Regions from separate parts of the Ferdinandcohnia sp. QZ13 genome, predicted to be linked through region 1. Evidence: riboswitches for the same ligand, from Rfam matches in the RefSeq annotation. Region 1 holds a riboswitch; each other region holds the start of a gene.
The links. Region 1 has a riboswitch for S-adenosylmethionine ahead of metK (methionine adenosyltransferase). Riboswitches for the same ligand answer to the same signal wherever they lie in the genome.
Positions count from the first base shown of each region.

Region 2: it holds a riboswitch for S-adenosylmethionine, as region 1 does, so the genes downstream of both, RGU12_RS00060 (carboxymuconolactone decarboxylase family protein) here and metK (methionine adenosyltransferase) in region 1, are expected to answer to the same signal.
Region 3: it holds a riboswitch for S-adenosylmethionine, as region 1 does, so the genes downstream of both, RGU12_RS07300 (cyclase family protein) here and metK (methionine adenosyltransferase) in region 1, are expected to answer to the same signal.
Region 4: it holds a riboswitch for S-adenosylmethionine, as region 1 does, so the genes downstream of both, mtnW (2,3-diketo-5-methylthiopentyl-1-phosphate enolase) here and metK (methionine adenosyltransferase) in region 1, are expected to answer to the same signal.

Region 1 is NZ_JAVIVW010000015.1:781,795-784,947, forward strand. Features, by position in the region: gene metK (methionine adenosyltransferase) at 182-1,381, opposite strand; SAM riboswitch class I at 1,639-1,800, opposite strand; gene pckA (phosphoenolpyruvate carboxykinase (ATP)) at 2,067-3,153, shown strand, end outside.
Region 2 is NZ_JAVIVW010000001.1:11,309-14,461, forward strand. Features, by position in the region: gene trmL (tRNA (uridine(34)/cytosine(34)/5-carboxymethylaminomethyluridine(34)-2'-O)-methyltransferase TrmL) at 78-548, shown strand; TPP riboswitch at 670-770, shown strand; gene tenA (thiaminase II) at 873-1,553, shown strand; SAM riboswitch class I at 1,677-1,783, shown strand; gene RGU12_RS00060 (carboxymuconolactone decarboxylase family protein) at 1,949-2,617, shown strand; gene RGU12_RS00065 (PadR family transcriptional regulator) at 2,810-3,133, shown strand; gene RGU12_RS00070 (HAAS domain-containing protein) at 3,138-3,153, shown strand, end outside.
Region 3 is NZ_JAVIVW010000001.1:1,512,976-1,516,128, reverse strand. Features, by position in the region: gene RGU12_RS07310 (sodium:solute symporter family protein) at 1-667, shown strand, start outside; gene RGU12_RS07305 (DMT family transporter) at 799-1,677, shown strand; SAM riboswitch class I at 1,758-1,859, shown strand; gene RGU12_RS07300 (cyclase family protein) at 1,947-2,699, shown strand; gene RGU12_RS07295 (5-methyltetrahydropteroyltriglutamate--homocysteine S-methyltransferase) at 2,781-3,153, shown strand, end outside.
Region 4 is NZ_JAVIVW010000001.1:1,046,089-1,049,241, reverse strand. Features, by position in the region: gene RGU12_RS05075 (pyridoxal phosphate-dependent aminotransferase) at 1-954, shown strand, start outside; SAM riboswitch class I at 1,067-1,174, shown strand; gene mtnW (2,3-diketo-5-methylthiopentyl-1-phosphate enolase) at 1,246-2,490, shown strand; gene RGU12_RS05065 (2-hydroxy-3-keto-5-methylthiopentenyl-1-phosphate phosphatase) at 2,487-3,149, shown strand; gene RGU12_RS05060 (methylthioribulose 1-phosphate dehydratase) at 3,142-3,153, shown strand, end outside.

The DNA of each region.
Region 1 (3,153 bases):
TTTCTGTTCGTCAGACCGGAGGTTTGCCGTGAGCTTCCTTCAGATTCCACGTCTCCATGGACACCCTTGCTTTTAGCTATGTGCTTACCGCTACAAGGTCGCACTCGGGACTTTCACCCGTTAGAGTTCGCCCATGCTGGGCGAACACAAAAAGCTCGCCAAATCGGCGAGCTTTTCTATCTTATTTTGCAGCTTGTGTCTTTAGAGTTTCTGCTTTATCAGTACGCTCCCATGGTAAATCAAGATCGTTTCTACCAAAGTGACCATATGCAGCTGTTTGTTTATAAATTGGACGACGAAGATCCAACATTTTAATAATACCCGCTGGACGCAAATCAAAATTATTGCGAACCAATTCTACAAGAACATCCTCAGATACAGTTCCTGTACCGAAAGTATCAACAGAAATAGAAACTGGCTGAGCAACACCGATTGCGTACGCAAGCTGAACTTCACACTTATCCGCTAATCCTGCTGCCACGAGGTTTTTCGCAACATAACGTGCAGCATATGCAGCAGAACGGTCAACCTTAGTTGGATCCTTACCTGAGAATGCACCACCGCCATGGCGTGCATAACCACCATACGTATCAACAATAATTTTGCGACCTGTTAAGCCAGCATCCCCTTGAGGACCACCAATTACAAAGCGGCCAGTTGGGTTAATAAAGTATTTCGTATTTTCATCAATTAGTTCACTTGGAACAACTGGATTGATCACATGTTCTTTAAGATTTCGCTGAATTTGTTCCAATGTAATTTCCGGATGGTGTTGAGTTGAAATAACAATGGTGTCGATACGGACAGGATTATTATTCTCATCATACTCAACGGTAACCTGAGTTTTACCATCTGGACGTAAATATGGAAGAATCTCATCCTTACGAACTTTTGTTAAACGGCGTGAAAGCTTATGAGCTAACGAAATTGGTAAAGGCATTAACTCCTTTGTTTCATTACATGCATAACCAAACATTAAGCCTTGATCCCCTGCACCAATTGCTTCGATTTGCTCGTCTGTCATTTGACCTTCACGAGCCTCTAATGCTTGATCAACCCCCATCGCAATGTCTGGAGATTGCTCATCGATTGATGTTAAGACAGCACAAGTTTCATAGTCAAATCCGTATTTTGCACGGGTATAACCAATCTCTTTAATCGTTTCACGGACAATCTTTGGGATATCTACATATGTAGAGGTTGTAATTTCTCCCGCAACAAGTACAAGACCTGTTGTAACAGAAGTTTCACACGCTACGCGTGCATTTGCATCATTTGCTAAAATGGCATCTAAAATAGAATCTGAAATTTGGTCACAGATTTTATCTGGATGTCCTTCCGTAACAGACTCAGAAGTAAATAAACGGCGTCTAGTTGTCACAAACGCTTCCTCCTTTTTCGGATTCAGAATCAAGTTATCCTCAAATTCTGACATTCATTGATACGGTACTCATTCCCTTAGTATTGTTACCTTCACGATTTTCTATCCTATATTAACAACCATTAATACAGCATATGTAGACTAGTTATCTGTGGTGAACACATATAACCGCTATAAGTAACATAGTTCTTATTAAAGAAATAAAAAACCTTCCCTACTTTTTTGAGGAAAGGTATTATCATTTATCTCGCCTTTCACTCTTATCGATCAAGGACATACCTTGCTCAGGTTAGCACCTTATCACCTTTATCAATGGAAACCTACATATATATAGGATTCTAAAAAACTCGCTTGATATGTAAAAAGTGATGGTTGCCGGGTTTCATCGGGCCTGTCCCTCCGCCAGCTCGGGATAAGAGAGTATCCGTTCAATGAATTATCATAACGTAGTCATCCTTTTCGTGTCAACCAAATTCGGAAAAAAAAACGATCAAAATGGGGCAAATTTTTTAAAGAAAAAGATATATATCCAAACACATGAATTATATCGGACTATTTTTGATTCTGTACGCACTTTTTATAGATATGTTACGTAAAATACGTAAATAGTATAGACTATTTTCGTTAATGTGTTATACTAATTGTAAATTTCGATTATATAAAAAAAGGTAAAGGATGGTTTTACATGAATTCAGTTGAAGTTTCAAATGAGCAGCTAGTAGCATTAGTGAATGGAAAAAATGTACATCAAAACCTATCTGTTCCTATTTTAGTTGAGAAAGTACTTGCTAGACAAGAAGGAATTCTTACTTCGACTGGGGCTGTGTGTGCAACAACTGGGAAATATACAGGAAGATCACCAGAAGACAAATACATCGTGGAAGAAACATCTACGAAAGATAGAATTGACTGGGGCAAGGTGAATAAGCCAATTTCTGAAGCTGCATTTGAAAACCTTTACACAAAGGTGCTTTCATATTTGAAAGAAAAAGATGAAATTTTTGTATTCAATGGGTATGCAGGTGCTGATAAAAAAGTGCGTATGCCAATCCAAGTGATAAACGAATATGCATGGCATAATCTTTTTTCCCAACAATTGTTTGTTCGATCAACTGAAGAAGACTTAAAAACACATCAACCTGAATTCACAGTTATTAGTGCACCTAATTTCAAGGCAGATCCTGAAGTCGATGGTACACGTTCTGAAACCTTCATCATTATTTCCTTTGAAAAACGAACGGTTTTAATAGGAGGAACAGAGTATGCTGGTGAAATTAAAAAATCAATTTTCTCGGTGATGAACTATGTATTGCCTGAGCAAAACATACTTTCCATGCACTGTTCTGCTAATGTAGGTCAAGAAGGGGACGTTGCGCTTTTCTTTGGTCTATCCGGAACAGGAAAAACAACTCTATCGGCAGATCCAAACCGTCGACTTATTGGAGATGACGAGCACGGTTGGTCTAGCTCTGGAGTGTTTAATATTGAAGGTGGCTGCTATGCGAAATGCATCAATCTTTCACGTGAAAAGGAACCGCAAATTTTTGATGCGATTCGTTTTGGCTCAGTTTTAGAAAATGTGGTTGTTGATGAAGAATCAAGAATAGCTGACTATGATGACAATTCATTGACGGAAAATACAAGAGCTGCCTACCAAATCGATAATATCGATAATATTATTGTACCTAGCATTGCAGGACATCCAAATACCATTGTATTTCTAACGGCAGATGCTTTCGGCGTGCTTCCTCCAATTAGTAAGCTAACAAAAG
Region 2 (3,153 bases), on a different contig from region 1:
AAACTTTTCTAAAGTACCTCTGTTCTCGGTCTCTATGCTATAATTTGGAGGGAAATCATAATTAGGAGTGACCATTCTTGGCAATACATGTTGTACTTTATCAACCAGATATTCCGGCTAATACCGGAAATATTGCACGTACTTGTGCGGCAACGGATACAGCCTTACATTTAATCCGACCACTTGGCTTTTCAACAGATGAAGAAATGATAAAACGAGCGGGATTCGATTTCTGGCATTCTGTAAATATCACGTACTATGATTCATTAGATGACTTTTTTTCGAGAAATCAAGGTGAGTTTTACTATATTGAAACGTTTGGCGAAAAAACACATTCAGCCTTTGATTTCAGCGATGTTTCAAAAGAACATTATTTTATGTTTGGAAAAGAAACCACTGGATTACCAAAAGATTTACTAGAAAAACATAAAAATCACTTTTTGAGAATTCCTATGAATCAACATGTTCGATCCCTTAACCTTTCAAATACAGCTGCGATATTGGTATATGAGGCATTAAGACAACAAGGATATCCGAATTTGAAATAAGAAATCTTCCGTCTAGGAGTATTTTTTGTTTGCTTGCACATAGAAAGGCTGGTAATCTTTCAAGCATTTGCTTATTTTCACTGGCTATGTTTAACTAATAGATAGTAACTTAATAATCTAACAATTCGACTAGGGGAGCATGTATTTGCTGAGAGATAGAAATATCGACCCTTTGAACCTGATCTAGGTAACACTAGCGTAGGGAAGTGGAGTTGGTATTTGTCGTGTTTACGATGATATATTGCCGAACCCATTCCTAGTCACTAGTGATGGGTTTTGTTTTTTTATCTCCCCTAATGTCAAAAGTAGAGAGGGGAAATGAAAATGAGTCATTTATTTACAGATCGTTTATGGAATCGAGTAGAACCGATATGGAATTCGTATTTGGAACATCCTTTTGTCAAAGGGATAGGCGAGGGCTGGTTGGAAAAGGAAAAATTTAAGCATTATATGAAACAAGATTATGTGTATTTAATTGAGTATAGCCGTCTATTTGCGATAGGAAGTGCAAAAGCTCCCGATTTAAAAACAATGTCCATTTTTGCAAATCTTTTACATGGTACGCTTGAGGTGGAGATGGATCTTCATCGTCAATATGCTGCGAAATTTGGTATCTCTCATGAAGAACTTGAGGACACCAAGCCCGCAGCAACTACCACTTCCTACACAAGCTACATGCTGAACGTCGCCCATCTTGGGGGTGTTGAAAATGTTGTCGCAGCGGTCCTTACTTGTGCATGGAGTTATAATTTTATCGGAAAAGAGCTCGTAAAATGGCCAGGAGCCATCGAACATGAATTTTATGGAGAATGGGTTAAAATGTATGCATCCGATGAATTTACGAAGTTATCCGATGATTGTAAAACCCTTCTCAATGAAATGGCTAGTGAAAAATCTGAACGAGAACTAGCAACACTTGAAGAAATTGTGGTCAAAACAAGCATGTACGAATACATGTTTTGGGATATGGCGGAAGATTTAGAGGAGTGGCCTATTAATCTATAAGTGTTAAATCTTGAAACTCGATAGAGAGATATGTTTTCGAAATAATCCAATATTTCTGTTGACAAGCTTTTGTCCATTCATGTAAGGTAGTAAATAATAAATTCCTAACTTAAATACGATTTTCTCTTATCAAGAGTCGGGGGAGGAACCTGGTCCGTTGATCCCGCAGCAACCGTTACGATTTGTATCAAGGTGCTAATTCCAGCAAGCAAATGCTTGAAAGATGAGTGTGGACGTACAAAAAGCCTCTTCCTCATCGGAAGAGGCTTTTTTGAATTTTATATGTTTCACTTAACGAACATTAGGTATCCACATTATACAAAACTAAGTAAGTTGATGTGAAAAATCGTATTTTAATTGTGGAAAATACCCAATACCCAAGGGAGAGATGCAAAATGACAGTAACAAAATCAGATAGCTTGTACAAAAAGGAATACTTCGGAAGACTTCCAGAATTGAAACAATATGCTCCAGAGATCTTTCAATCTTTCATCAAATTTGATAGCCAAGCTTTAGCAGCGGGTCGACTTTCAGTGAAACAAAAAGAACTGATAGCCGTGGCGGTCGCACATATCACAGGTTGTCCATATTGCATTGAGTTACATGTTGGTAATGCCAAAAAGAATGACTCAACGAAAGAGGAAGTGGCAGAAGCTATTTTTGTTGCGACTGCATTAAAGGCTGGTTCATCTTTAGCCCATGGAGTGAATGCACTCAACGCTTATGATGGAAATGGCGATGAAGAGCTGTATAAGGCATCCTATTTTGCTAGACTGAAAGAATTTGCGGCCTTGAGTGGAGAGGCATTTAAAGCATTTATAGATTTTGACAGTAAGTCGCTCAAAGCGCAAAACTTAACAGAAAAGGACAAAGAGTTGATTGCAGTTGCTTGTGCACATACGACAGGTTGTCCTTACTGCATCGACCTTCATACGAAGAATGCTAAAAAAGCAGGAGCCGATTTGGAAGAAATTTCAGAAGCCATCTTCGTTGCCATTGCATTAAAAGCAGGATCTGCGCTGGCGCACAGTGTGAACGCACTTAACGCGTATGACGAGAAGTAATTAAGAGAAAAATAATAAGTGAAAAAAACGATTGACAAAAAAATAAAATAAATTTACACTTAAAACAACTATTTTGTATAACAAGATAGTTGTTTTTTATAACTACTATCTTGTTAAACCAACTACCAAAGAATAACTTTATTTTTTTGTTCACTACCTTGTATAACAAACTAGAGGAGGGAGTAAGATGAAATGTCAATAAGAAGCCAATTGTTAAAGGGAGTATTGGATGGATGTGTGTTGGCTGTCATTGAAAAAGAGACAGTCTACGGGTATGAGCTTTCACAAAAACTGTTGAATATTGGGTTAGCTGATGTAAGTGAAGGAACCATTTATCCCATTTTATTGAGACTCCAGAAGAATGGACTTATCCGGGGAGAAATGCGCCCTTCCGAATCAGGACCAAATCGGAAATATTATTTTTTGACAGAAAAGGGGCATGAGGCTTTAGAAGTTATTATCGAAGAATGGGAGCAAATTACAAAACCAGTAAACCATTTACTGAAAGGGAGGTAAGGATATGCTATCAACAAAAA
Region 3 (3,153 bases), on a different contig from region 1:
GGTTGCAGCACCATTAATTTTTAGTGATTTAAGTGATCCAGCTCAACAATTATATCCAATGTTAACTCAAACATTCTTGCCAGCTGGTCTAGTTGGATTAGTTTTAGCATCTATGTTTGCAAGTACAATGGGTATGACTGTATCTGATATTAACGCTTTAACAGCAGTTGTTCAACGTGATATCTTACCAGTTCTAAATAAGAAATTTAAAGAAATGAAAGAAAATGTAGATAAAAAGTCTCTTTGGGTTGCACGTGGTTTAACAATTATGTTTACCGTTATTACCATGATTGTTGGTATTAACCAACAACATTTTGGTGGTGTACTTGGTCTCGTAATAACTTGGTTCTCAGCATTAGTTGGTCCAATGGCAGTACCTTTACTATTTGGTTTATTCTCTAAGTTTAAATACAGCAATGGAAAAGTAGCCATTTATTCTATCGTAGCGGGTATCGTTGGTTTTGCTATCACACAATTAACCGACATTATCCCTACGGATGTGGAAACTGCTTTCCCATTAATCGTAACAACAATTGTATTCTTTGCGGGAGGTTACATCAATAAACGTAGAGGTGTTACCGTTTCACCTGAAGTTGAGGAGCTATTAAACTTCTTAGATACAGGAAAAGAAGATAAAAAAGCTGACAATGTAAAAAAAGCAATCTAACATGATGAAAACAGAAGACCTCGTTATTGAGGTCTTCTGTTTTTTACATTAAAATGGGACGGAGGGACAGGTACCTTGTCCCGAATTTTTATTGGGACAAGGTGTTCCCATGACCTATTAGGAGAAGGATTATGAAGGCAAAGTTTATTTTTATTATTGTGATGCTGATTTTTGGTAGCATTGGTTTGTTTGTGAAGAATATTGATTTGTCCTCTAGCGAAGTTGCTTTGTTCAGGGGAGCATTTGGTAGTTTATTTTTAATTGGTGCTAGTTTTCTAGTCAAGCAGAAGTTTTCATTCAAAACGTCAAAGAAGAACCTAATCTTACTCCTTTTATCGGGGGCAGCATTAGGCTTTAATTGGATTTTTTTATTTGAGTCATATCGGTATACAACGATTGCCAACGCCACTCTTAGTTATTATTTTGCCCCGGTGTTTGTGATGATTTTGGCACCTTTTTTACTGAAGGAAAAATGGACATGGATGAAGGGACTCAGTATTATTCTCGCATTTTTGGGATTGCTTTTGGTCGTTAATCCTGGAGGTGGAGTGGCCGTTGGGGCTTATACCCATTCTGTTGGTATTATGTATGGATTATTGGCTGCGGCTTTCTACACAAGTGTGATTCTCATGAATAAATTTATTAAAGATCTATCAGATTTTGAAACGACAATTATGCAGCTATTAACTGCCTCAATTGTATTGTTTCCATATATCCTCGGAACTCAAAACTTGAATTACTCCGGTTTGGGACTGCAATCTATTAGTCTATTACTGATTGTAGGAATTATTCATACTGGGGTTGCGTACCTTTTATATTTTTCAGTGTTGAAAAAATTAAAGGGGCAAACAATCGCGGTAATGAGTTATATTGATCCCATTTCCGCTGTGATCATGGCGGCTATCATTTTGAATGAGAATATGGGCTTTGTTCAAATGGTGGGTGGAGTCTTAATATTGGGGTCAACTTTCATTAGTGAGATTAATTGGAAGAGATTAAGAAGGTCATAGAACTTTATAAAAAACATTGTAGTTGACAATGAACTTTTTTTGGTCTAATGTTTAATACATAATTAAATATATTCGAAATTTTCTTATCCAGAGAGGTGGAGGGACTGGCCCTTTGAAGCCTCGGCAACAGACTAGGTAAAGTACTGTGCCAATTCCAGTAGCAAGAAGCTTGAAGATAAGAAGAGCGGCACTTTCATTTGTCTTTTCAACCCTCTTCTTATTTTCAAGAAGAGGGTTTTTGCATATCCATTATAAATTGAGGTGATTGTATGTCGACGGTAAGAACTGAAAATGAATTATTAAAGGCATTTGAGATCCTAAAAAGTAAAGAATGGGTTGATCTCACACATACGTTTGGTCCGGATTCTCCCCATTTCTCAGCTTTTAATGATGCTGAATTTAAAACACTTTTTACACATGAGGATGGCTTTTTTGCACAAAGTTTTACTTTTCCAGGACAGTACGGAACGCATATTGATGCACCCATTCATTTTGTTCCTAATCAACGTTATTTAGAGGAATTAGAGTTAAAGGAACTTGTTCTCCCCCTTGTTGTAATTGATAAGTCAAAGGAAGCAGAAGAGAATCATGATTTTAATTTAAGTGTTGATGACATCCTGAAGTTTGAAGAAGAACATGGGGAAATTGAAGCAGGTACCTTTGTTGCATTGAGAACGGACTGGAGCAAGCGCTGGCCAAACAAAGAGGCATTTGAAAATAAAGATTCTGATGGCAATAGTCACGCTCCAGGTTGGGGAATAGAGGCACTAAAGTTTTTATTTGAAGAAAGAAATATCAAAGCTGTTGGCCATGAAACGTTTGATACAGATGCAGCTATTGATTATAGGAAAAATGGTTCACTAATTGGTGAATATTATGTTCTTGAGCAAGATACATTTCAAATAGAATTATTAACTAACCTAGATAAGGTACCGGCAAAGGGGGCAGTAATATTTAATATTTGTCCTAAGCCGGAAAAAGGAACTGGGTTTCCGGTACGTTCATTTGCTATTTTGCCATAGGTGGACAGAGGGTTCTTTGAATAAGGAAACTGCCCGCGTCCCTAAGATAATGACAGATTAATAAAAGGAGAGAAAAATAAAATGACAACAACATTAGTAAAAGCACCATTCCGCGCAGATCATGTAGGAAGTTTATTACGTCCAGAAAGAATTCATCAGGCTAGAAAGGATTTTCAAGTAGGAACCATTACAGCACAGGAACTTCATGAAATTGAAACAGAAGAAATTAAAAAGAGTGTTGATAAACAAATCGAAATTGGCTTACAAGCCGTTACAGATGGGGAATATCGCCGCAGATTTTGGCATACAGATTTCTTAGAGCACTTAAACGGAGTAGAGGGCTATGTTCCGGAACATGGATTTAAATTCAAAGGGGAAGAAACAGAAGCCTATGACGTGCGTGTGATCGGGAAAATTTCATTTAACCCTGACCACCCACATGTGAAAGACTTTA
Region 4 (3,153 bases), on a different contig from region 1:
TTCTTAAAGAAGGCAGCAACAGAATTTTATCAACGTGAATACGGAGTTGAACTTGATCCAGATACAGAGGTTGCGATTCTTTTTGGAGGGAAGGCAGGATTAGTTGAGATTCCACAATGCCTATTAAATCCAGGTGATATTGCGTTAGTTCCGGATCCTGGGTATCCCGATTATTGGTCAGGAGTTGAACTTGCTCGAGCCGAAATGGCATATATGCCACTGAAAGCGGAAAATGCCTTTTTACCTGACTACTCAGAACTTGAATCAGAAACGCTTGAAAAAGCAAAAGTTATGTTTTTAAATTATCCTAATAACCCAACCGGAGCTGTAGCGACAAAGGAATTTTTTGAAGAAACCATTTCTTTTGCAAAAGAACATGATATTTGTGTCGTGCATGATTTTGCATATGGTGCAATTGGATTTGAAGGGAAAAGACCAATCAGTTTCTTAGAAATAGACGGGGCCAAGGATATCGGGATTGAAATTTACACACTTTCAAAGACATATAACATGGCCGGATGGAGAGTTGGTTTTGCGGTTGGAAACCCAAGCGTTATCGAAGCTCTAAATCTCATTCAAGACCATATGTATGTTAGTTTGTTCAGTCCAATTCAAGCAGCGGCAGCAACAGCACTAACCGAGTCACAGGACTGTGTAAAAGAACTAGTGGATAAGTACGAATCAAGACGAAACGCCTTCATCGGTGCACTTCAGGACATTGGGTGGGATGTAAAAGCACCTGAAGGTTCTTTCTTCGCATGGCTACCCGTACCTGAAGGATACACATCTGTTAGCTTTGCTGATCTCTTACTTGAAAAAGCTCATGTTGCAGTGGCACCAGGAATTGGATTCGGTGAATATGGTGACCGCTATGTTCGGGTTGGTCTTTTAACAGACGAAGATCGACTAGTTGAAGCCGCAAACCGAATTAAAAAGTTGGATTTGTTTAAATAATAAAAAACGTTTGACAAGAAAAATAATTCCTGTCATAATCCTAATTAAATTAAGTTTAATAAAGGTTGAGGTCGTTTTTAAACGAGGCTCAACATGCTATATAAAATCAATTTTCTTATTAAGAGCAGGCGGAGGGACTAGCCCAATGAAGCCCGGCAACCGACTTACGAAAAGGTAAGCACGGTGCTAATTCTTGCAGCGTTACGCTGAGAGATAAGAAGATGTTAGTTTGCTAACCTCTTCTTATGAAGAGGTTTTTTATTTTTAGTATGTTTGAAATGAGGGTTAAACATGAGTGAAGTGATTGCTACATATTTGGTACATGATACGAGTAACAACTTAGAGGAAAAAGCGGAAGGCATCGCACTAGGTTTAACGGTCGGTTCTTGGACGACTTTGCCAAAACTTGAACAGGAACAACTTAAAAAACATAAAGGAAAAGTAATAAGTGTTGAACAATTTGATGTGGACGATCGAGCAAGTCATTATCTTGGAAAACAAGTGAAAAAAGGAATCATCAAAATTGCATACCCAAGTGCAAATTTTAGTGCTGATTTACCAGCGATTTTAACCACTACCTTTGGGAAGCTATCACTTGATGGGGAAGTTAAGTTGCTAGATTTGGAGTTTTCAACTGAATTGAAGGCTACCTTTCCTGGTCCAAAGTTTGGATTAAACGGCATCCGCGAAAAACTTGGAGTATTTGATAGACCTCTGGTGATGAGCATTTTTAAAGGAGTAATTGGAAGAGACATGGAGTATCTCAAGGAACAACTTCGTGAGCAGGCACTTGGTGGAGTCCATCTCATTAAGGATGATGAAATACTCTTTGAGAATCCTTTAACTCCATTTGAAGACCGAATCACAGAAGGTAAAAAAGTGCTTGAGGTGGTTTACGCTGAAACCGGTCACCGTGCCCTTTATGCCGTGAACTTAACTGGTAGAACCTTTGAATTAAAAGAAAAAGCAAGAAAAGCTGTAGAGCTTGGTGCTGACCTGTTATTGTTTAATGTATTTGCATATGGACTTGATGTTCTTCAGGGCATAGCAGAGGACCCAGAAGTTTCAGTTCCGATTATGGCTCATCCAGCTGTTAGTGGTACACTCACGCCGTCTGAATTTTACGGATTTTCAAACCAACTATTGCTTGGAAAACTACTACGATATGCAGGTGCTGACCTTGTCTTGTTCCCTTCACCATATGGTAGTGTTGCTCTTGAAAGAGAACAAACATTGGCGATTGCAGCTGAATTAACGAAAACGGATGAATTATTTAAGCCTTCATTTCCGGTACCATCTGCCGGCATACATCCAGGATTGGTGCCACTGCTTATCAATGATTTTGGGAAACACAGTGTAATTAATGCTGGTGGTGGTGTTCATGGGCATCCGAACGGTGCAATTGGTGGTGGCAAAGCATTTCATGCTGCAGTCGATGCAGTCTTGACTGGAAAGACGCTTGTTGAATTCGCTCAAAATCATTCAGAGCTAAAACAGGCAATTGATTTATGGGGATATAAAGAGGTACAGCGATGAACAAACCTATTATTTTCTGTGATTTTGATGGCACAATCACAAATACCGATAACATAATAGCCATTATGAAAAAATTTGCTCCAGCTGGTTGGGAGGAAATTAAGGATCAAGTCCTCTCGCAGGAAATCCCGATACAAGAGGGTGTGAGTAAAATGTTCTCTCTGTTACCCTCAGCCTGGAGGGGAGAGATAACGAATTACATTCTAAACCATGCGGAAATTCGTGATGGATTCAAAGAGTTTGTTGCATACACGAAAGAACAAGGAATTCAGCTTTACATTGTAAGTGGTGGGATTGACTTTTTTGTTGAGCCATTGCTAGAGGGTCTCATTGCTAAGGAGCAAATTTATTGTAATCAATCTGATTTTTCGAATGATAGAATTAAAATCTTATGGCCATATACGTGTGATGTTGAGTGCACAAATGAGTGTGGCTGCTGTAAGCCAAGCTTGATTCGAAAGCTCACAAATCAAGATGATTATAAAATCGTTATTGGCGATTCCATCACCGATCTTCAGGCGGCAAAGCTAGCGGATAAGGTCATTGCAAGAGATTTCTTAATTGAAAAATGTGAAGAATTGGGGATTGAACATTCATCCTTTCATTCCTTTTTTGATGTGATGGAGATTTTGAAAAAGGAGGTTGTGACCAATGCTTAGGATT